3 regions of the Mesorhizobium sp. B1-1-5 genome follow, and region 3 is predicted to be linked to each of the others. Evidence: riboswitches for the same ligand, from Rfam matches in the RefSeq annotation. Region 3 holds a riboswitch; each other region holds the start of a gene.
The links. Region 3 has a riboswitch for cobalamin ahead of FJ980_RS20825 (DUF1636 family protein). Riboswitches for the same ligand answer to the same signal wherever they lie in the genome.
Positions count from the first base shown of each region.

Region 1: linked by a shared signal. The riboswitch ahead of bluB (5,6-dimethylbenzimidazole synthase) and the one ahead of FJ980_RS20825 (DUF1636 family protein) in region 3 are both predicted to bind cobalamin.
Region 2: linked by a shared signal. The riboswitch ahead of FJ980_RS08670 (DUF1636 family protein) and the one ahead of FJ980_RS20825 (DUF1636 family protein) in region 3 are both predicted to bind cobalamin.

Region 1 covers NZ_VFWS01000005.1:907-7,783, forward strand. The annotation lists gene FJ980_RS03230 (MFS transporter) at 1-371, opposite strand, end outside; gene FJ980_RS03235 (TetR/AcrR family transcriptional regulator) at 492-1,085, shown strand; gene FJ980_RS03240 (hypothetical protein) at 1,320-2,303, shown strand; gene bluB (5,6-dimethylbenzimidazole synthase) at 2,304-3,035, opposite strand; cobalamin riboswitch at 3,078-3,256, opposite strand; gene FJ980_RS03250 (histone deacetylase family protein) at 3,373-4,299, shown strand; gene FJ980_RS03255 (exodeoxyribonuclease VII small subunit) at 4,303-4,554, shown strand; gene FJ980_RS03260 (DUF2277 domain-containing protein) at 4,748-5,014, shown strand; gene FJ980_RS03265 (pirin family protein) at 5,024-5,944, shown strand; gene dxs (1-deoxy-D-xylulose-5-phosphate synthase) at 6,211-6,877, shown strand, end outside.
Region 2 covers NZ_VFWS01000016.1:37,699-44,575, reverse strand. The annotation lists gene FJ980_RS08680 (helix-turn-helix domain-containing GNAT family N-acetyltransferase) at 164-1,099, shown strand; gene FJ980_RS08675 (AraC family transcriptional regulator) at 1,342-2,175, opposite strand; cobalamin riboswitch at 2,409-2,614, shown strand; gene FJ980_RS08670 (DUF1636 family protein) at 2,706-3,092, shown strand; gene FJ980_RS08665 (ABC transporter ATP-binding protein) at 3,089-3,877, shown strand; gene FJ980_RS08660 (ABC transporter substrate-binding protein) at 3,910-4,857, shown strand; gene FJ980_RS08655 (iron ABC transporter permease) at 5,211-6,197, shown strand; gene FJ980_RS08650 (MarR family transcriptional regulator) at 6,353-6,829, shown strand; gene FJ980_RS08645 (HlyD family secretion protein) at 6,826-6,877, shown strand, end outside.
Region 3 covers NZ_VFWS01000078.1:402-7,278, forward strand. The annotation lists partial or broken gene FJ980_RS20815 (cobaltochelatase subunit CobN) at 1-1,275, opposite strand, end outside; gene cobW (cobalamin biosynthesis protein CobW) at 1,294-2,331, opposite strand; gene FJ980_RS20825 (DUF1636 family protein) at 2,328-2,759, opposite strand; cobalamin riboswitch at 2,799-3,002, opposite strand; gene FJ980_RS20830 (winged helix-turn-helix domain-containing protein) at 3,033-4,232, opposite strand; gene FJ980_RS20835 (NADH-quinone oxidoreductase subunit A) at 4,565-4,930, shown strand; gene FJ980_RS20840 (NADH-quinone oxidoreductase subunit B) at 4,921-5,502, shown strand; gene FJ980_RS20845 (NADH-quinone oxidoreductase subunit C) at 5,507-6,109, shown strand; gene FJ980_RS20850 (NADH-quinone oxidoreductase subunit D) at 6,118-6,877, shown strand, end outside.

The DNA of each region.
Region 1 (6,877 bases), on a different contig from region 3:
ACCAGCGCCGGGATGCTGGGCATGGCGGCGGCAAGCAGCGCCGACCCGAACAACGTCCAGACCGGCCAGTGCTGGTTGGCCGCGACGATCAATGTCGCGAAGGAAAGCACCGAGACGAGCGTCATGGGTGCTGCGATCGCCGTCTGGCCGCGCCGGTCCACCAGCCGCGACACTTGCGGCGACAGGAAAGCGTTGACCAGCGCATAGATCGCCGAGACGGCGCCGGCCAGCCAATATTCGCCATGCGTCTGCGACAGCATCGCCACGATGCCGATCGGCGCCATGGCGATCGGCAAGCGCGCGATGAAAGCCGCCGCGGCGAAGCCTTTCGTGCCGGGAGCCCGAAAGATGTCCGAATAAGGGTTTCGCATGATCCTGCTCCTCGACAACGGTGCACACTAAAATTACATACGCTGCGTATGACTGTGAGATAGTTCATACGCCACGTATGTCAATTGGCATACGAGGCGTATGTGAATAGGGCCAGAACCATGCACAGACCGCGCAAGGAGATGATCGCCGAGACGCGCGCCAAGCTGATCGCAGCCGCTCGCCATGCTTTCGGCACGATAGGCTATGCCGAGGCCTCGATGGACGATTTCACCGCGTCGGCCGGCCTCACGCGCGGCGCGCTCTACCATCATTTCGGCGACAAGAAGGGACTGCTGCAGGCGGTGATCGCCGAGATCGACGGCGAAATGGCTGTGCGGGTGAACGAGGTGGCTTCGAAAGCGCCGACCCGCTGGCAGCATTTCGTCGACGAATGCACCACCTATATCGAGATGGCGCTGGAGCCGGAAATCCAGCGCATCATGTTCCGCGACGGCCCGGCGGTGCTCGGCGACCCGGCGCAGTGGCCGAATGCCAGCGCCTGCACCGCCTCGATGACCAACCATCTGACCAGGCTGCAGGAAGAGGGCGAGGTCGTTCCGGAGCTTGATCCCGAGACGACCTCACGGCTGATCAATGGCGCCAGCAGCCAGGCCGCGCAGCGCATCGCCAATTCGACGGACCCCGAGGCAACCTCGAAAAAGGCGATCGCTGCCTTCAAGCAGTTGCTCGAAGGCTTGCGAAAGAAGCCTTGACGGCACGCTCGGGTAACCAAGCCACCGGCTTGTGCACCGGTTTCGGGCCGGCGCAACCCTGCCGCGATTGACAATCGCCGGGGCAAGCGCATGCTCCTTCGCCATCTATTACAGCGCCGCGCGTTCTTTGAACGCGCAAAGGAACGCTGTAAAACTTTAATTCGGCGCATGATCCTTTTCCGAAAATCGATTCCGATTTTCGGGGTCATGCGCAGGATGAGGGGGACTCGGGGCATGTGGGACTTCAGCATCGCCAGATCTGTGTCGATCATGATGCGGACATGGCCGTTCATCGTCTTTCGCATGATCGTCTATTTCGGCATCACGGTCGCCTACATCATGGCGACCGGCACGGGCGCCAGCGTCGGCTACGGCGTCGGTCACATCTCGACCGATCCCGACGGGCCGGTGTCCTTCGCGCTTTGGGGCGGCGTGGTCGGCTTCGGCGTCGTCTCGATCGCCGTCTACTGGATCCGCGAATACATCCTCTATGTGTTGAAAGCGGGCCATATCGCCGTCATGGTGCATCTGATCGACGGCCATGACATTCCCGACGGCCAGGGCCAGATCGCCTACGCCAAGGAAGTGGTCACCCAGCGTTTTGCCGAGGCGAATATCCTTTTCGTCGTCGACCAGCTGGTCAAGGGCGCCATCCGAGCCATCACCGGCCTGATCGGCGGCATCGCCGCCTTCCTGCCCATTCCGGGCCTGAGCGGCATCGTCAGCTTCATCAACACGGTGATCCGCCTGTCGCTGACCTATGTCGACGAGATCATCCTCGGCTACAACATCCGCATCAATTCGAGCTCGCCTTTCGAGACGGCGCGGCAAGGCGTCGTGCTCTACGCGCAAAACGGCAAGCACATGGTCAAGAACGCCGTCTGGCTGGCGGCGATCATGTGGGGCGTGTCCTTCGTCATCTTCCTGTTGATGCTGGCGCCCGCAGCCGCCATTCTGTGGGTCATGCCGGGCCAGCTTGCCGGCTGGGCTTTCGTGCTCGCCATCGTCTTTGCCTGGGCCTTCAAGGCATCCTTCATCGAGCCTTTTGCCATCGCCTCGCTGATGCAGGTCTATTTCGAAGCCATCGAAGGCCAGGTGCCCAATCCCGAATGGGATCGGCGGCTCGCCGAGACCTCGTCCAAATTCAGGGAACTGCGCGACAAGGCGCTGGGCTCTCTCGGCGGTGGCTCGCGCTGGGATACGCCAAGGGCCGCCTGATCATGGCTTTGATGCGCTGCCGAGCTTTGCGATCGCCGATTTGAGCGGCGTCTCGCCGGCGCCGCGAAACGTCTCGCTCATGATCAGTTCGGGCAGCGGCAGGCGCTTGCCCCAGCCATGCGCCTCGAGGTCCGGCTTCGGCGCGAAGGCCGAGACGCGGCCGACGCAGAGATAGGCGATCGGCGTGACATGCTCGGGGATCGCGAGAAGCCGCTTCAGCGCTTCGGTCTCGATGATGCTCACCCAGCCGACGCCGACGCCCTCGGCCCGCGCCGCCAGCCAGAAATTCTGCACTGCGCAGACGGTGCTGTAGAGGTCCATCTCCGGATTGTGCCAGCGCCCGAGCGGCGAGTCCTTCGAGCGCTGCCGGTCGCAGGTGATGCACAGATTGAGCGCGCTTTCGCAGATGCCTTCGAGCTTCAGCTTGCGGTAGAGCGCCTGCCGTTCCGCCTCGATCGCCGGCAATTCCTGCTCGCGCGCCGCGAGGAACAGGTCGCGCACTTGTCTGCGTCGCTCGGCATCGCGGATGACGATGAAATTCCACGGCTGCATATAGCCGACCGACGGGGCGTGATGGGCGGCGGTGATGAGCCGGGCCAGCACGCTGTCGTCGAGATCGTCGGGGACAAAATGGCTGCGCACGTCGCGCCTGGTGAACATCGCCCGGTAGACCGCGTCGCGCGCCAATTGGTCAAAGTCGTCGCCGCTCGCGGCGATCGCTGCTGCCGTCATCGCTTTTCCCCTTGCGACAAGCAGTCCCCCGCCTGACCAAGCGGAAAACCATGTCTGCCGGGCCGGTCTTCTGGCTCGGGATCGTCCCGCATCCGGCGCCTTCCCGTCTTCGACAGTGGCGTTTGCCGGCGCGGTCCCCCTTACAGTGTTGGGCACGCCACGGAGTTCAACCGTGTTCCCGATTCTCCCGCGTCGCGGGCACCAGGCAGCGACGCGACCTTACAGCGAAGTTCGGGCCGCGCCAATGGCGTTAGCGACACGGCAAGACGCGATTTTCCCCAGCCATTCGGCCTGCCAAACATGGTCATTCGGCCGCCAGGTCCCTAGATTAGGCGCCATGGCCACCCGTCTCTACACGCATCCGATCTTCCTGGAACACCTCACCCCGCCCGGTCACCCCGAGCGGCCCGACCGCCTGCGCGCCATCGAGCGCGTGCTGGACGACGAGGCTTTTGCGGCGCTCGACCGCGTCAAGGCGCCGGAAGGCGACGAGAAAACGATCCTCTATGCGCACCCCGAGGATTTCGTCGAGCGCGTGCGCGCGGCGATCCCTGACAGCGGGATCGTGTCGATCGACGCCGATACCAGCGCCAGCCCGAAAAGCTGGCAGGCCGTGATCACCGCGATCGGCGGTGCCAATGCGGCGGTGGACGACGTCTTCGAGGGTCGTGCGGCAAACGTCTTCGTCGCCGCGCGTCCGCCTGGACATCATGCCGAGAAGACCACGGCGATGGGTTTTTGTCTGTTCAACACGGCGGCGATCGCCGCCCGCTACGCCCAGAACAAGCATCAGGCCGAGCGCGTCGCCATCGTCGACTGGGACGTCCATCACGGCAACGGCACGCAGGACATTTTCTGGGACGACCCGTCGGTGCTCTATTGCTCGACGCACCAGATGCCGCTTTACCCAGGCACCGGCGCGAAGGGCGAGACCGGCGCCGGCAACATCGTCAACGCGCCGCTTTCGCCGCAGACCGGCAGCGACCTGTTCCGCGACGCATTCCTGTCGCGCGTGCTGCCGTCCATCGATGCGTTCGCGCCGGACCTGATCATCATTTCCGCCGGCTTCGACGCGCACCACCGCGATCCGCTGGCCGAGATCAACCTGACCGAGGACGATTTCGATTGGGCGACAGGCCAGTTGATGGAGCGCGCCGGGCGCCATAGCGCCAACAGGCTCGTCAGCCTGTTGGAAGGCGGCTACGATCTGCAGGGACTGGCATTTTCAGTCGCCGCCCATGTCGGGCGGCTGATGAAGGGATAGGGTATGGCATTGGAAGGCAATGAGGACGTCAAGGCGATGAGCTTCGAACAGGCGCTCGACGCGCTGGAGAAGATCGTCGATGATCTGGAGCGCGGCGACGTTCCGCTCGACCAGTCGATCAAGATCTATGAACGCGGCGAAGCGCTGAAGGCGCATTGCGACCGGCTGCTGAAAGCGGCCGAGGACAAGGTCGAAAAGATCAGGCTTTCGCGCGACGGCAAGCCGGTGGGAACTGAACCGCTGGACGCCGACTGAGGTGTTGATATTCAGGTGAGGCCGGCCTGCAAATGGCAACTTCCTGCGCTTCCGGTGCTCACGTACTTCAAGTACGCTCCGCTCCGGTTCTCGGAAACCACCATTTTCGGCTCGGCCTGACCTGAATCTCAACACCTCAGTGGATGATCTCAGACCGGGTAAGGGCAGAGAAAGCAGGTAAGGAGTTCAAGCCATGTGCCGCAACATCAAGACCTTGGCCAATTTCGAGCCGCCGGCGACCAATGACGAAGTGCATGACGCCGCACTTCAGTTCGTGCGCAAGCTTAGCGGCTCGACCAAGCCGTCCAAGCGCAACGAGCATGCCTTCTACCATGCCGTCGAGGCGATCGCGGCTGTCGCGCGCGAATTGATCGATTCGCTCGAAACCAACCAGGAACCGCGCAACCGCGAGGAAGAAGCTGCCAAGGCGAAGGCCAGGTCGGCGCTGCGTTTCGCCTGAGGATCCGACATGAGTTTCTTTCCGGGAAACGACCCTGAACCCGGCGATGCCTTCGCCTGCGACCAGATCGAGCTGATGGTCGTTCCGAACGCCAAGGACATCGGCGGCTTCGAGGTGCGCCGCGCCTTGCCGACGGCGAAGCGCCGGCTGGTCGGGCCGTTCATCTTCTTCGACCGCATGGGCCCTGCGATCCTGCGCGCCGGCCATGCGCTCGACGTGCGCCCGCATCCGCATATCGGCCTGTCCACCGTCACTTACCTGTTCGACGGCAGGATCAGGCATCGGGATTCGCTCGGCACCGAAATGGTGATCGCGCCGGGCGACGTGAATCTGATGACAGCCGGGCGCGGCATCGTTCATTCCGAGCGCACGCCGCAGGAATTGCGCGGCGCGCCGATGTCGGTCTCGGGCTTGCAGACCTGGCTGGCGCTGCCCGACGGCAAGGAGGAGATTGCTCCGGTGTTCGCGAACACGTCGGTGGCCTGCTTGCCGCAGATCGATGCCGAGGGTGTCAGCGGCCGCGTCGTCATCGGCGCGTTCTCAGGCCTTCGCTCGCCCGTGGCGACCGCATCGGACACGCTCTACGCCGATCTCAGGCTGGCCGCCGGTGCCAGCGTGAAGATTCCGGCCGATGCCGAGGAGCGCGCCATCTACACGCTGGAAGGCGACGTCTCGATCGCCGGCGATATTTTCCCGGCCGAGCGGCTTCTGGTGTTCAAGCCGGGCGAGGAGATCGTCGTTTCCTCCGAGCGCGGTGCGCATTTCATGCTGTTCGGCGGCGCGTCGCTGGGCTCCAAACGCTACATCTGGTGGAATTTCGTCTCGTCCTCCAAGGAACGCATCGAGCAGGCCAAGCAGGAATGGAAGACGGGCCGCTTCGATATCGTTCCCGGCGATGAGGAGGAGTTCATTCCGCTGCCCGAGAACTAAGGTGTGTTGATATTCAGGTGAGGCCGGCCTGCAAATGCCGGTTTCCTGCGCTTCCGGTGCTCACGTACTTTGAGTACGCTCCGCTCCGGTTCTCGGAATCCATCATTTTCGGCGCGGCCTGACCTGAATCTCAATACACCTTGCAGCGTAGCACGCGTCACTGGCGCGCATTTACATTCGCCCGTCGGCGGACTATTCCCGCGCATGATTATGGCGCAATCTGCTGGTAGCGCCGTGTTCGATCGATAAGGCAGGACGCGCCCCGAGTGAAGCCAGACACGCCGCTGCTCGACAAGGTCCGCATTCCGGCGGATTTGCGGACGCTTGATGAGAGCGCGCTGCCGCAGCTTGCCGCGGAACTCCGCGCCGAGCTGATCGATACCGTGTCGCAGACCGGCGGCCATCTCGGCGCCGGCCTCGGCGTTGTCGAGCTGACTGTCGCGCTGCACTACGTTTTCAACACGCCGCAGGATCGGCTGATCTGGGACGTCGGCCACCAGGCCTATCCTCACAAGATCCTGACCGGCCGCCGCGACCGCATCCGCACGCTGCGCCAGGAAGGCGGCCTCTCCGGTTTCACCCGGCGCGCCGAGAGCGAATACGACCCGTTCGGTGCCGCGCATTCCTCGACCTCGATTTCGGCCGGCCTCGGCATGGCCATGGCCCGCGACTTGTCGGGCGGCCGCAACAATGTCATTTCCGTCATCGGCGACGGCTCGATGTCGGCCGGCATGGCTTTCGAGGCGCTGAACAATGCCGGCGCGCTCGACGCCCGGCTGATTGTCATCCTCAACGACAACGACATGTCGATCGCGCCGCCGACCGGCGCCATGAGCGCCTATTTGGCCAGGCTCGCTTCCGGCAAGGCCTATCTGGGCTTGCGCGATTTCGGCAAGAAACTGACATCTTATCTAGGCAAGCGCGCCGATCGCG
Region 2 (6,877 bases), on a different contig from region 3:
GCGTATTCCCATCTTGGGAACAAGCGAGATTTCCCAATTCGGGAATACCATGCCCGAGATGCACCCACCGTAACGGCTCGACCTATCGCGAGATCATCAATTGCCGTATTTATTGACTCAGTCAACTAAATGGTTGATCCTGTCCATGACAGGAGGATTTCCCATGACCGTCCACAATCACCCCGGCAAGGACCGTATCGATGCGGTGCGCGCCTTCAACCGCTTCTACACCCGCCAGCTCGGCCTGCTCGAAGAGGGCCTGCTGAAAAGTCCGTTCTCGCTGACCGAGGCGCGGGTGCTTTACGAGCTCGCCCATCGCGATGGGCTGGTCGCAAGCGACCTGGTGCACGACCTCGGCCTCGACCCCGGCTATGTCAGCCGGCTCTTGAAGAAATTCGAGGAGCGCGGCCTGGTCGGACGCGAAGCCAGTGAGACCGACGCGCGCCGCGCCTCGATCGCGCTGACGCCAGCCGGCAGGGAAGCCTTCGCGCCTCTCAACCAGGATTCGCATGACCAGGTGCGCGCGCTGCTCGATCGCCTGGCGCCGGCCCACCAGGAGCGGCTGGTCAAGGCTATGCGCACCGTCCAAGACTTGCTCGGCGACAGACCTGAAGCCAAGGTTCCCTATATCCTGCGGCCGCTGCAGGTCGGCGACATCGGCTGGATCACGCACCGCCAGGGCATGCTCTATGCGCAGGAATACGGTTGGGACGAGACCTACGAGGCTCTGGTCGCAGAGATCCTCGGTGAATTCGTCAAGAACTTCGTCCCGCAATGGGAGCGCAACTGGATCGCCGAGCGCGAAGGCGAGGTGGTCGGCTCGGTCTTCGTCATGCGCAAATCGCCCAAGGTCGCGAAGCTCAGGCTGCTCTACGTCGAACCGTCGGCGCGCGGCCTTGGCATCGGCAGGCGGTTGGTCGACGAATGCATTACCTTCGCGCGCGCCAAGGGCTACAAGACGCTGACGCTCTGGACCAATGACATCCTTGGTTCGGCCCGCCGCATCTACCAGGCTGCCGGCTTCAAGCTGGTCGAGGAAGAACGCCATCATTCCTTCGGCAAGGATCTTGTCGGGCAAACGTGGAATCTCGAGCTTTAGCGCTTTTCCTTCTCCCCTTATGGGGTGAGAAGAGGTCCGCGTAGCGGACGAAGAAAGCCAATTGCTTGGCTTTTCGAACTTCGAACGCCCTGAGCCAGCGAAGGGCCGGGTGGTGTCGCCGAAGGCGACGGATGAGGGGTGCTCCAGGGAAAACCGGCGTCTCACTCCGCTGGAACACCCCTCTTCCGTCTCGGCGCTGCGCGCCGATCCACCTTCTCCCACAAGGGGAGAAGCGAAAGCGCTCATCCTTTGACCGGCACCCAGATCTCCAGCCCGCCATTGCCGGTGCGGGCATCGAACTCGGGCCCGTAGCGCTCGAACTCGGGCGCGTCGGCGATCTCGTGTCCGGAGACCGGCAGCCACTTGTTCCAGATCGTGTTGACGGTCCGGCGGATGGTCGAGATGTGCTCGCGATGCGAGAACACCGCATATTTCTGCGCCGGCACCCGCACGCGTTGGAAATCCTTCGGCAGGTCGGAGAAGTCCAAAACCTCGACGCCGACGACATAGTCGAAATTGCCGGCATCGTCGCCATTCGTGCACACGCCGTAGAAGACGCCGGGCACCTCGCCCGGAATGTTGCCGATATAGGGGGCGAAGCGCTGCCACTGCATCGGAATGCCGGCGCTGGTCTCGCAGCTGTAGCGCTCGCCGAGCCCGGCGACGAGGAAGGGGCGGCTGGTCTCGAAGCGCGGCGGCTCGAGCGCGGTGAGAAGCGAACTGTCCATCAGCATGGGCTCCACAAGATCGAGGTTTTCGGTCGAGCCTTGCGCGCGCACCAACTCCGGCGTGGTGCCGAACTCATCGCGAAAGGCCCGCGTGAACGCCTCATGCGAGCCGTAGCCGGCATCGAGCGCGACCGAGAGAATGTCGCGCGCGCCGCCGGCCAGCTTGCGCGCCGCTTCGCTCAAGCGGCGTGCCCGCATATAGCCCATGACCGACCGTCCCGTGGCCGCGCCGAAGGCGCGCGTCACATGGAAGCGCGACACGCCGCTGCTTGCCGCTATCTCGTCAAGGTCGATGGCGTCGGGCAGGTGGCTTTCGACGAACCACAGCGCTTTCTCGGTCGGGTTCATGGCTCCTCGCATTTGGCTCGGCGACACTAGCCTCCGCGCCGCCGGCCAGTTTGATCGAAATTGCGCTTTGAGCGAAGTCGAGCGGGTTGACAAGCCAAGGCAATGTATTCTAGCTGGTAATGTTATTACATATCAGAAGGAAATAAACGACTTGTGGCAACGACCCGACGATCCCGCCATGTCTTTCGCACGAGGGGCGGACGAAGGCCCGTTGCGACTCGCACGCGGACAACCTACGATAGCTGCGTCATGGTCCCCGAGCCGCAAGGCGAGGGGTGAAAAGGGAACACGGTGAGGCTCATCCGAGTCGAGGCCGTGGCTGCCCCCGCAACTGTGAGCGGCGAGCTCCATCCGAAACGCCACTGGCCGGCAAGGCTGGGAAGGCGGATGGCGTAACGACCCGCGAGCCAGGAGACCTGCCATCGACACGAGTTGACCGGACGGGGTGTGCCGGGAGGAGACGCGGACACCGGTCTTGTCGGCCGGTTCGTCCGGCATCCTTCCGCCGCCATTTTTGGAAAGTGACGGAAATGCTGGACGTCTTTAGCCATCGCATCATCGTCTGTTCGCTGTGCCGCGATACCGTGACCGGGCGTAGGTCCGGCGGGGATTTGTGCGCCGACCTTCGCTCAAGGCTTGCCGAGACTTTGGCGTCGTCATTTGCTGTCGAAACCGTCGACTGCATGGCCGGCTGCTCGCGCCCGCTGACTGTCGCCTTCAACGCGCAAGGCAAGGCCAGCTATCTCTTCGGTTCCATCGACAGCGGCACCGACGCCGGCGCGCTGGTCGAATTTGCCAGGCTCTATGCCTCGCTGCCCGACGGCTGGTGCAATTCCGGCCAGCGCCCGGCAAGGCTCGCCGGCAAGATACTGGCGCGCATCCCCGCCGCGGGCAAGGCCAGGGAGCAGGTCCGGTGAGCGCGCTCCTGCTCGAAGCCCGCGATTTGCGCGCCACGGCAAATGGCCGGATGTTGGTCGAGGATGTCAGCCTGTCGCTGGCAGCGGGCGAGCGGCTCGCCATCATCGGCCCCAATGGCGCCGGCAAGACGACTCTGCTGCGCATGTTATGCGGGGCGTTGTCGCCGAGCCGCGGCGAGGTTCGCCTTGCCGGACGCCGGCTGGACAGGATCACCGCCGCCGAACGGGCGCTCAGCATCGCCGTCGTCGGTCAGACGGACCAGCCGGATCAACGCCTCGCGCTCATCGACTATGTCGAGCTTGGCCGTGTCCCGCACGCCGGTCTGAGGCGCCGGCACGACGATCGCGACATCGTCGTCGAGGCGCTGCGCCGGACTGGGCTGTTGCCGTTGCTCGCGCGCACCGTCGGCTCGCTCTCCGGCGGCGAGCGCCAGCGCGCGCAGCTCGCCCGCGCCATCGCGCAGGAGCCGAAAATCCTGTTTCTCGACGAGCCGACCAACCATCTTGACCCGCGCGCCCGCGGCGAGCTGCTCGAGCTGGTAGCCGAATTCAACATGGCCGTGGTCGCCGTGCTGCACGATCTTGCGCTTGTGGCGCCCTTCGCCACCAGCGTCGCGGTGATGAGCAACGCCCGGCTGCACGCCCTGGCTCCGCCGCGCGAGGCGCTGGCGCAGCCGCTTGTCCGCGAGGTGTTCGGCATCGACGTGCTGCGCCTCCGGCACCCGACCGAGGACCGCGAGCTCACCGTCTTCGAGCTTCCCATGCGCGCTTCCTCGCCGTCCTGAACCTGCACAACCCCAACAAGGAGCATCATCTCGTGAAACGCCTTGCCTTGTCGCTGGCCCTGTCGCTCGTCGCCTCGGCCGCCTTCGCTTTCCCGGTCACCGTCGACAGCTGCGGCAAACCGCTCACCTTCGATGCACCGCCGAAACGCGCCGTCATCCAGGATCTCAATATGGCCGAGATGGCTTTCGCGCTGAAGCTGCAGCCGTCGATCGTCGGGCTCACCGGCATCACCGGCTGGTATAAGGTCGGCCCTGAGTTCAAGGCCGAGCAGGGCGCCATCCCGGAGCTGGCGCCAAAATATCCGACGCTCGAAAACCTCGTCGCCGTGCAGCCGGATTTCTTCTTCGCCGGCTGGTATTATGGCATGAAGCCGGGCGGCGAGGTGACGCCCGACACGCTTGCCCCGCATGGCATCAAGACGCTGGTGCTGACCGAGAGCTGCGTCCATCTCGACAAGAACCGGCCCGCCGCCTCGATGGACCTGCTTTATGGCGACGTCGAGAAGCTGGGCAAGATCTTCGGCAAGCAAGCGGAGGCCGAAAAGCTGGTCGACGGCTGGAAGGCCGAGCTCGCCGGCATCATGGCGAAGGTGGGTGGCCGCAAGGGCACGCGCGTCTTCCTCTACGATTCCGGCGAGGACAAGCCCTTCACCGCCGGCAGGTTCGCCATTCCCAACGCCATTATCGCCGCCGCCGGCGGCGAAAACATCATGGCCGACATGGAGACGAGCTGGGGCAACACCGACTGGGAGACGGTCGCCTCGCGCAATCCCGAGTTCCTCATCCTGCTCGATTACCAGGATGGCGGCGGCTACAGGAAACTGCTCGATTTCCTTAAAGTCCATCCGGCGATGAAGGAGACGGACGCGGTCAGGAACGAGCGCTTCGTGGCGCTGCGCTACGCCGAGCTGACGCCCGGACCCGCCAACATCGAGGCGATCGGCAAGATCGCCAGGGCCATGCATCCGGAGGCGTTTTAGGTCTGAGGCACGGATGAGCTGGGACTGTTGCCGTTGATGGATAGCCTGCCTTGGAGAATGGCGAAAACGCCCCTCACTTCGTCATCCACGGGCGGAGCAAGGAGCGAAGCGACGCGGCGCAGACCCGAGGATCCATTCCGTGGCTTTCGAGCGTTGCAACCGTGCGGAATTCTACGCGGTCGATCTCCGCGCGCCAGGTCACGGAATGGATTCCAGGGTCTCCGCGACGGCGCTTCGCGCCTGCTTCGCCCTGGAATGACGAAGTCGCGGAGACCTCGGCCAATCTCGAACGTCGGCGCGGCGATAGTAGGTCCGACGACGTGAACTTGCGTTATACCCCGTTCATCCTGGCGATGGCGCTGGGCGCTATCCTGCTGGTTGCGCTCGCGCTGCTTTCGATCGCCTATGGCTCGACGCTGATATCCTTGCGCGAGGTCGTCGGCGCGCTGGCGCATGCGGCCGGGCTCGACAGCCGCGGCCCATCGGGCCCGGTCGGCAGCATCGTCGTCGACCTGAGGTTGCCGCGCACGCTGCTGGCGATCGCCGTCGGCGCCGGCCTCGGCGTCGTCGGCGCGCTGCTGCAGACCGTCACCCGCAATGACCTCGCCGACCCGTTCCTGTTCGGCCTCTCCTCGGGCGCGGCAGCCGGCGCCGTTTCGGTCATCACCGTCTTCGGCGACAGTTTCGGCATCTGGACGCTCCCGCTCGCCGCCTTCACAGGCGGCATGCTGGCGGCGGCGATCGTGCTTCTGTTGGTGTCGCGGGTGAGGGGTCAGGGGCCGGAGCGGCTGATCCTTGCCGGCCTCGCCGTCTCGTTCATGTTCACCGCGCTGACCAACTACCTCGTCTTCGCCGGCGACCAGCGCGCCGCGCATTCGGTGTTGTTCTGGACCATGGGCGGACTTGGTCTCGCTCGATGGGACAATATCGGCCTGGCGGCGCTGGGCGCCGGCATCATCCTCGCCTACGGCCTGTGGAACCACCGCCGCTTCGATGCCTTTCTCGCCGGCGAAAGCGCCGCCGAGAGCCTTGGCGTGCCGGTGGCGAGGATGCGCCGCTCGACATTCCTCGTCGCCGCGCTGGCGACCGCCAGTCTCGTTGCCGTAGCCGGCGTCATCGGCTTCGTCGGCCTGATGATCCCGCATCTCGGCCGGCCGCTGGCCGGCTCGCTGCACCGGCCCATGATAGCGATCTGCGCGCTGTTCGGCTCGATCCTGCTTTTGGCCAGCGATCTGCTCGCCCGCACGCTTTTGCCGCCGCAGGAACTGCCGATCGGCATCATCACGAGCTCGCTCGGCGCCTTCTTCGTCGTCACCATGCTGATGCGCAATCGGCCATGATCTCCCGGCCTTGGGATCGGCCTGCCGGCACCGACCCCTGCACGTTCATCGATCGCTAACCGTAAGGGAGCTTGCCTTGCTGCAACGTCGATTTGCCGGCTTCTGGAGCAAAGCTGCCTCTTGAATAGTGAGCACGCTTATTATATGTACCGCTCATGGTTTCCGACGGTATCGACAGATTGGGATTTTTGATCCACGACGTGCAGCGCTTGATGCGCAAGCGTTTCGAGGCGCGCGCCAGCGGGTTGGGTCTTTCCTCGGCGCAATGGCGGCTGCTCGTGCGCGTTGCCAAGGAGGCCGGCGTGGCGCAGGCGCGGCTTGCCGAGCTCCTCGAAATCGAGCCGATCAGCGTTTCGCGCCTGGTCGACCGCATGGAGGAGGGCGGCTGGATCGAGCGCCGCCAGGACGCGACCGACCGGCGTGTGCGCATGATCTTCCCGACCGAGAAGGCGGACGCGGCCTATGCCGACGTCAAGAGCCTTGCCGGCGAGGTCTATGAGGAATCGCTGACCGGCGTGTCGGCGGAAGAACGCCGCGTCCTGATCCGAGTGCTGGACGCCATCGTGCAGAATTTGACGGACGCCGAGACGTCCCTGGAAAAGATGAAGAATACGGAAGGGGCAGCAGCATGAACGCGGCAGCCAAGATAGAAGACGATAACGTCACCAAGCTTGCGCCGG
Region 3 (6,877 bases):
CGCCTCCGGCCGGTTGGCGAAGGCGCGGAAGGCGAGCGCCGGATCGGTCTCGACCTCGCCCTTGAAGGAGATGGCGCCGGCCAGGATGCGGCCGTCGAGCTCAGGCAGGACCACATGCATTGCAAGATCGGCAGGAGCCAGGCCGCGCTGGTTCTTTTCCCAGACCTCGCGCCTCGTCGTGGCGACGATGACCTGGAAAACGGGCACACCGGCGCGGTCGAAGAGGGTCTCGGCACCGGGCTCCGCGCCGGAGGCGAAAGCGGTTGCGGTGACGATGGCGGCGGGGTTCGATGTTGCGATGGCATTCTCGACGAAGGCCAGGGATGCCGGGTCTTTGAGGCTGGAGACGAAGATCGGTACCGGGGTGAGCCCTTGCAGCTTCAACGCTTCCACGAGAACGTTGATCGGCGCTACGTCTGCCGCCAACAGCATCGAGCGGTAGAAGAGGATGGGGATAGCCGGGGCGCTGAGGTTGCCAGCGTCGAGTTCCGTCGCCCCCCCCTCTGTCCTGCCGGACATCTCCCCCTCTAGGGGGGAGATCAGCTGTCGCCGGCCCCGGCGCCTTTTCTTCATCGGCATCAAAAAAGCCATCTGCAACATCTCCGATTGGCGAAACCGTCGACCACAGAGCAATCTCCCCCCTTGAGGGGGAGATGTCCGGCAGGACAGAGAGGGGGGCGACGGAGCGCCGACCTTTAAAAGGCTCGGCTCCTCGACGACGCCAACTCCAGGCTCATAATACCCCGCCTTCGGCACGCTGACCGGTTCGGCCACGGCCGCATCCGACCCCGCAAGCCTTGCCAGCCTTTGCACCAGCGCGCTCATATTCGCCGGGCCGCCTTCGCGGAAATAGCCGAGCAGAGCGTCCAACTCGGCGCGCGGCAGGGTCGAGGCTTCGATCAGCCGCTGGTCCTCGTCATGGCTTTCGCCGGGCAGCAATGCCAGCTTGATGCCGCGCTCGCGCGCGACCGCGGCGAGCTGGTCGCAGCCATAGCGCCACCAGTCATAGCCGCCGAGGATGCGCACCAGCACCACCCTGGCGTGGCGGGCGACGCTGTCGATCCACAGGTCCACCGACATCGGGTGCCGAAGGTCGCGCAGCGCCGCCAACCGCATCGATGGTAGCCGCCCCGCATCCGCCGTCCAGGCGGTGGCCAGGCCGGCGAGATCGCTGTCGGTAAAAGACAGTGCCACGACATCCGCAGGCGCCTGCCTGAGGTCGATCGGCTCGGCGAGGTCGTCGAGCGAAGCGGATGTGGTGGTGAGGATGTGCATCGCTTTTTGGTATTAGCCTCAGCCGGCGAGGATACGCTCGATCGCCGGGCGGTTCAGCCCCTTGAGGCCGATGACGACGAGCCGCGAGCGGCGATCGTCCTCGGACGTCCAGGCGCGGTCGTAGTAATGATTGACGCGTGGGCCGACCGCCTGGAGCAGGAGCCGCATCGGCTTGCCGCCGACCTCGACGAAACCTTTGACGCGCAATACGTTTTCCTGCTCGGCGGCAAGGGCGACGCGCTCGGCCAGCTCGTCGGGATTGGTGATCGAGGGGATATCGAGGACGAAGGAATCGAAATCGTCGTGCTCATGGTCGAGCTCGTCGTCGTGATGGGTCTTGCGGTTCTCGATGTCGTCCTCCACCGCAAGGCCAAGGCCGAGCAGCACGGACGGATCGACCTTGCCCTGCGCTGTCGGCACGATCTTGACGGCACGCGCGACATGCTCGCCGATGACGGCGTTGGCACGGGCGGAGCCTGCCGCATCCATCAGGTCGCTCTTCGACAGGATGATCAGGTCGGCGCAGGCGATCTGGTCCTCGAACACCTCCTCGACCGGATCGTCATGGTCGAGGGAATCGTCCGCCGCACGCTGCGCCTGCAGCGCATCCATATCGGAAGCGACACGGCCGTCGGCGAGCGCCGGGCCGTCGACCACGGCGATGACGCCATCGACGGTGACGCGGCTCTTCACGCTCGGCCACTGGAATGCCTGCACCAGCGGCTTCGGCAGAGCGAGGCCCGAGGTTTCGATCAGGATGTGATCGACCTTGGGGTTGAGCGACAGGATTCGGTCGAGCGCCGGCACGAAATCGTCGGCAACGGTGCAGCAGATGCAGCCATTGGCGAGCTCGACGATGTTCTCCTCCGGACAGGAGTCGACGCCGCAGCCTTTGAGAATCTCGCCGTCTATGCCGACATCGCCGAACTCGTTGACGATGATCGCCAGCCGCTTGCCCTTGGCGTTCTCGAGCAGGTTGCGGATCAGCGTCGTCTTGCCGGCGCCGAGGAAGCCGGTGACGACGGTGCAGGGAACACGGGAAACGGATGCGTTCATGGTCGGTCCTTCAGCATGTCGAGGGGAGGGATGCGGGCAACCAGGCCGCGCTTGAGAGAATCGGGCCGGCCGCGCCAGGGGATCAGGCCATCGGTCGAAGTGGCGAAGAGCTTTGCGCCGGCGATGAGATCGGCGCCGCTGGTCGTGTTCAGATCGCCGAAGACGTAGCTCCAGCAGCCGTCGCGCAGCAGCGCCGCGCTTAGCCGGCGCTTGCAGTTGCCGAGGCATTCGACGGTACGGATGTCGATCTTTTCGCCGCAAGCCGCCCGACGCGTGTCTTCGGCAAGCAGCGCGCCGGCGCGCGGATGCGCATCCGACCCGGTCTCGTCGCGGCAGGATGAGCAGACGATGACGGCGACGCCGGCCAAAGCGTCGGGCTCGGACGGAACATCCGCACTGTTTGCCGGGAAACTGCCGTTGCGATCCAAAACCATGCTCCTTGCCCGGAAAACCCGCCGGGCATTCGGATACTTAAAGTCTCAGACGGCAGGTCTCCTGGCTCGCGGGTCGTCGCCCTGAATGCCGCCTTCCCGGGAACATCCCAGTGGTTTTCGGCAGAGGCTCGTCGCTTACAGTTGCGGGGACAGCCGCGGATTTGGGTTTTGGCCCGCACCGCATTCCCTCTTGGCTCCTCCCTTTGCCGGGAGAAGACCGTCTGGGTCAGGATTTAGGCTTACGGCTAGGTCCCTGTCAACGCGCAGCTACGACACCGCGATGTCGGCCAGCGCCGGTCCGACGTCGCCGGCCGGCGTCACTTCGATTGACTCCAGGCCGAGCCAGCCCTGCATCTGCTTCAACTCGTCGAAGAGCTGGGCGGCCGTTTCGGGCGGGGCGCCGGCCTCGGCATAGGCAGCGTGGACACGCAATACGCTGGCCGGGCGATCGGCCCTCAGATCGACGCGGGCGACGATCCGGTCGCCGAGCAGGAAGGGCAGCACGTAGTAGCCATATTGGCGTTTCTCGGCCGGCGTGTAGATCGCTATGCGGTAGCGGAAATCGAAGAGTTTCTCGGTCCTGGTGCGTTCGAAGACGACGGGATCGAAGGGGGCGAGCAGGGCACGCGCTTCTATCCGGCGCGGAAAACGGGCGTCCTTGTGGAGATAGGCGGTCTTGTCCCAACCTTCGACCTTCACCGGCAGCAATTCGCCGGCATCGACCAGTTCCTCGATGCGATCCTTCGTGTCGCCCGGCGCGAGACGAAAATAGTCGCGAAGGTCGCCATAGGTGGCGATGCCATGGGCGCGGGCGGAAATGCGCAGCAATTCGCGATGCGCGTCCTCGACCGAGGGTACGGGCAGGTCGAGCACCGCCTGCGGCAAAACGCGCTCGGGCAGGTCGTAATAGCGTTCGAAGCCGCGGCGGTAGGCGGTGGTGATGCGCCCGGCCCAGAACAGCCATTCGAAAGCGTGCTTGGCCTCGCTCCAGCCCCACCAGCCGCCATTGCCCTTGTGGCCTTCGATATCGGAGGCGGCGATCGGACCGCGATCGGCGACCTCTCTATATATCTCGTCGATCATTTCCTTGCGTTCACGGCCCCATTTCGCCAGGCCGAGATACATCTCGTCGCCCTGCTCGGCGCGCTGCATGCGCCAGCGCATCAAAGGGTAGGTCTCGACGGGCAGGAACGACGCCTCATGCGCCCAGTATTCGAACACGGCGCGCTTGCGGGTGACCGCGGCATTGTCGAGCAGCGTAAGCGGGTAGGGGCCGAGACGCGAATAGAGCGGCATGTAATGCGCGCGCACCACCGCGCTCACGGAATCGATCTGCAAGAGGCCGGTTCGCGAAAGTACCCGCGCAAGGTGGCGGCGATCCGGAGCTCCTGCGGGGCGGGGGTCGTTGAACCCTTGCGCGCCGAGCGCGACGCGCCTCGCCATGGCCAGCGAAATCTTATCCTTCATCAGGTGTCGCCCCGATCGTCCGTTGGATTTTTTAGCCGGTGATTCCTGTCATGCTAGCAGGCAAATGGCGGGAGATATGTCAGGAGAAAAAACTGGAGTAAAAGCTGAAGGAAATCAAACAGGAGCGGATCGGACCAGTTTCTTCCGATAAGGCGTCCAGCGCCGCGATTTGAACAACGTTTGACTTGCGTCACCGAAACCGCTGCGCTAACCCTCGCCGCGTTGCAGCATGGGCCCGTTAAAACGGTTCAGCGGTTAAACTGTCACGCTTCCGCATTAGAGTCCGTTGCTGTAATCAAAGTGAACTGCCCCCGCCGAAGGAAAGTCGCCGCATGAGCGCACTCCTAAGTTCGTACCTGCCTATCGTGCTGTTCATCGCCGTGGCGATGATCGTCGGTCTGGCGCTCATCGTCGCTCCGTTCCTTGTGGCCTACCGCAATCCCGACCCGGAAAAGCTTTCCGCCTATGAATGCGGGTTCAACTCGTTCGACGACGCCCGCATGAAGTTCGACATCCGCTTCTACCTGGTGTCGATCCTGTTCATCATCTTCGATCTCGAGGTCGCCTTCCTGTTCCCGTGGGCGGTGTCCTTCTCGAAGCTCGGCATGCTCGGCTTCTGGTCGATGATGGTGTTCCTGGCGGTGCTGACCATCGGTTTTGCCTATGAATGGAAAAAAGGAGCGCTGGAATGGGATTGAACGACAGTTCAGGCACCCTCGTCGCGCCGAAGCCCAAGGGCATCATCGACCCCAACACCGGCAGGCCGGTGGGGGAGGACGATCCCTTCTTCCTCGAAATCAACAACGAGCTGGCCGACAAGGGTTTTCTCGTCACCTCGACCGAGGCGCTGATCACCTGGGCGCGCAGCGGCTCGCTGATGTTCATGACTTTCGGCCTGGCCTGCTGCGCGGTCGAGATGATCCACACCTCGATGCCGCGCTATGACTCGGAGCGTTTCGGCGTCGCGCCGCGCGCGTCGCCGCGCCAGTCCGACATCATGATCGTCGCCGGCACGCTGACCAACAAGATGGCGCCGGCGCTGCGCAAGGTCTACGACCAGATGCCGGAGCCGCGCTACGTCATCTCGATGGGTTCCTGCGCCAATGGCGGCGGCTATTACCACTATTCCTATTCGGTGGTGCGCGGCTGCGACCGCGTCGTGCCGGTCGACATTTATGTGCCCGGCTGCCCGCCGAGCGCGGAAGCGCTGCTCTACGGCATTCTCCTTCTGCAGAAGAAGATCCGCCGCACCGGCACGATCGAACGGTGAGCCGATGACCCTGGCGTTGAATGAACTCTCCACCTATCTCGGCGAGAAGCTCTCCGGCCGCATCGGCCAAGCCGTGATTGCGTATGGCGAGCTGACGTTTTCGGTTGAACCGGGCAACCTGATCGAGGTGGCGACCTTCCTTCGCGACGATCCGCGCTGCCAGTTCATCTCGATCATCGATGTCTGCGGAGCGGACTATCCGTCGCGCGCCAGGCGCTTCGACGTCGTCTATCACCTATTGTCGCCGAAGCAGAATGTCCGCATCCGCCTCAAGGTCCAGGCCGACGAGGAGACGCTGGTGCCGTCGTTGACCGGCGTCTATCCGGGCGCCGACTGGTTCGAGCGCGAGACCTACGACCTTTACGGCGTGCTGTTCTCGGGCCATCCGGACCTGCGCCGCATTCTCACCGACTATGGTTTCGAGGGCCATCCGCTGCGCAAGGATTTCCCGCTGACCGGCTTCGTCGAGGTGCGTTACGACGACGAGGCCAAGCGGGTGATCTACGAGCCGGTCGAGCTCAAGCAGGAATTCAGAAACTTCGATTTTCTTTCTCCCTGGGAAGGGACGGACTACGTCCTGCCGGGGGATGAGAAGGCGAAGCAGTAGGGCGAGCCATGGCTGAAACCTCCGTCCGCAATTTTAACATCAACTTCGGCCCGCAGCATCCTGCGGCACACGGCGTTTTGCGCCTGGTGCTGGAGCTGGACGGCGAGGTGGTCGACCGCGTCGATCCGCATATCGGCCTGCTGCATCGCGGCACCGAGAAGCTGATCGAGGCCAAGACCTATCTCCAGGCCGTGCCCTATCTCGACCGGCTCGACTATTGCGCGCCGATGAACCAGGAGCATGCCTTCGCGCTCGCGGCCGAGCGCCTGCTCGGCATCGAAGTGCCGAAGCGGGGCCAACTGATCCGCGTGCTCTATTCCGAGATGGGCCGCATCATGTCGCACATCTTGAATGTGACGACGCAAGCGATGGACGTCGGCGCGCTGACGCCGCCGCTGTGGGGCTTCGTCGAGCGCGAAAAGCTGATGGTGTTCTATGAGCGCGCCAGCGGCTCGCGCATGCATGCGGCCTATTTCCGGCCGGGCGGCGTGCACCAGGACCTGCCGCAGAAGCTGGTCGAGGACATCGGCAAGTGGATCGACCCGTTCCTGAAGTCGATCGACGATCTCGACGCGCTCTTGACCGGCAACCGCATCTTCAAGCAGCGCAATGTCGATATCGGCATCGTGTCGCTGGCCGACGCCTGGGCCTGGGGCTTTTCGGGCGTGATGGTGCGCGGCTCGGGCGCCGCCTGGGATCTGCGCAAATCGCAGCCCTATGAATGCTATTCCGAGATGGATTTCGACATTCCGATCGGCAAGAACGGCG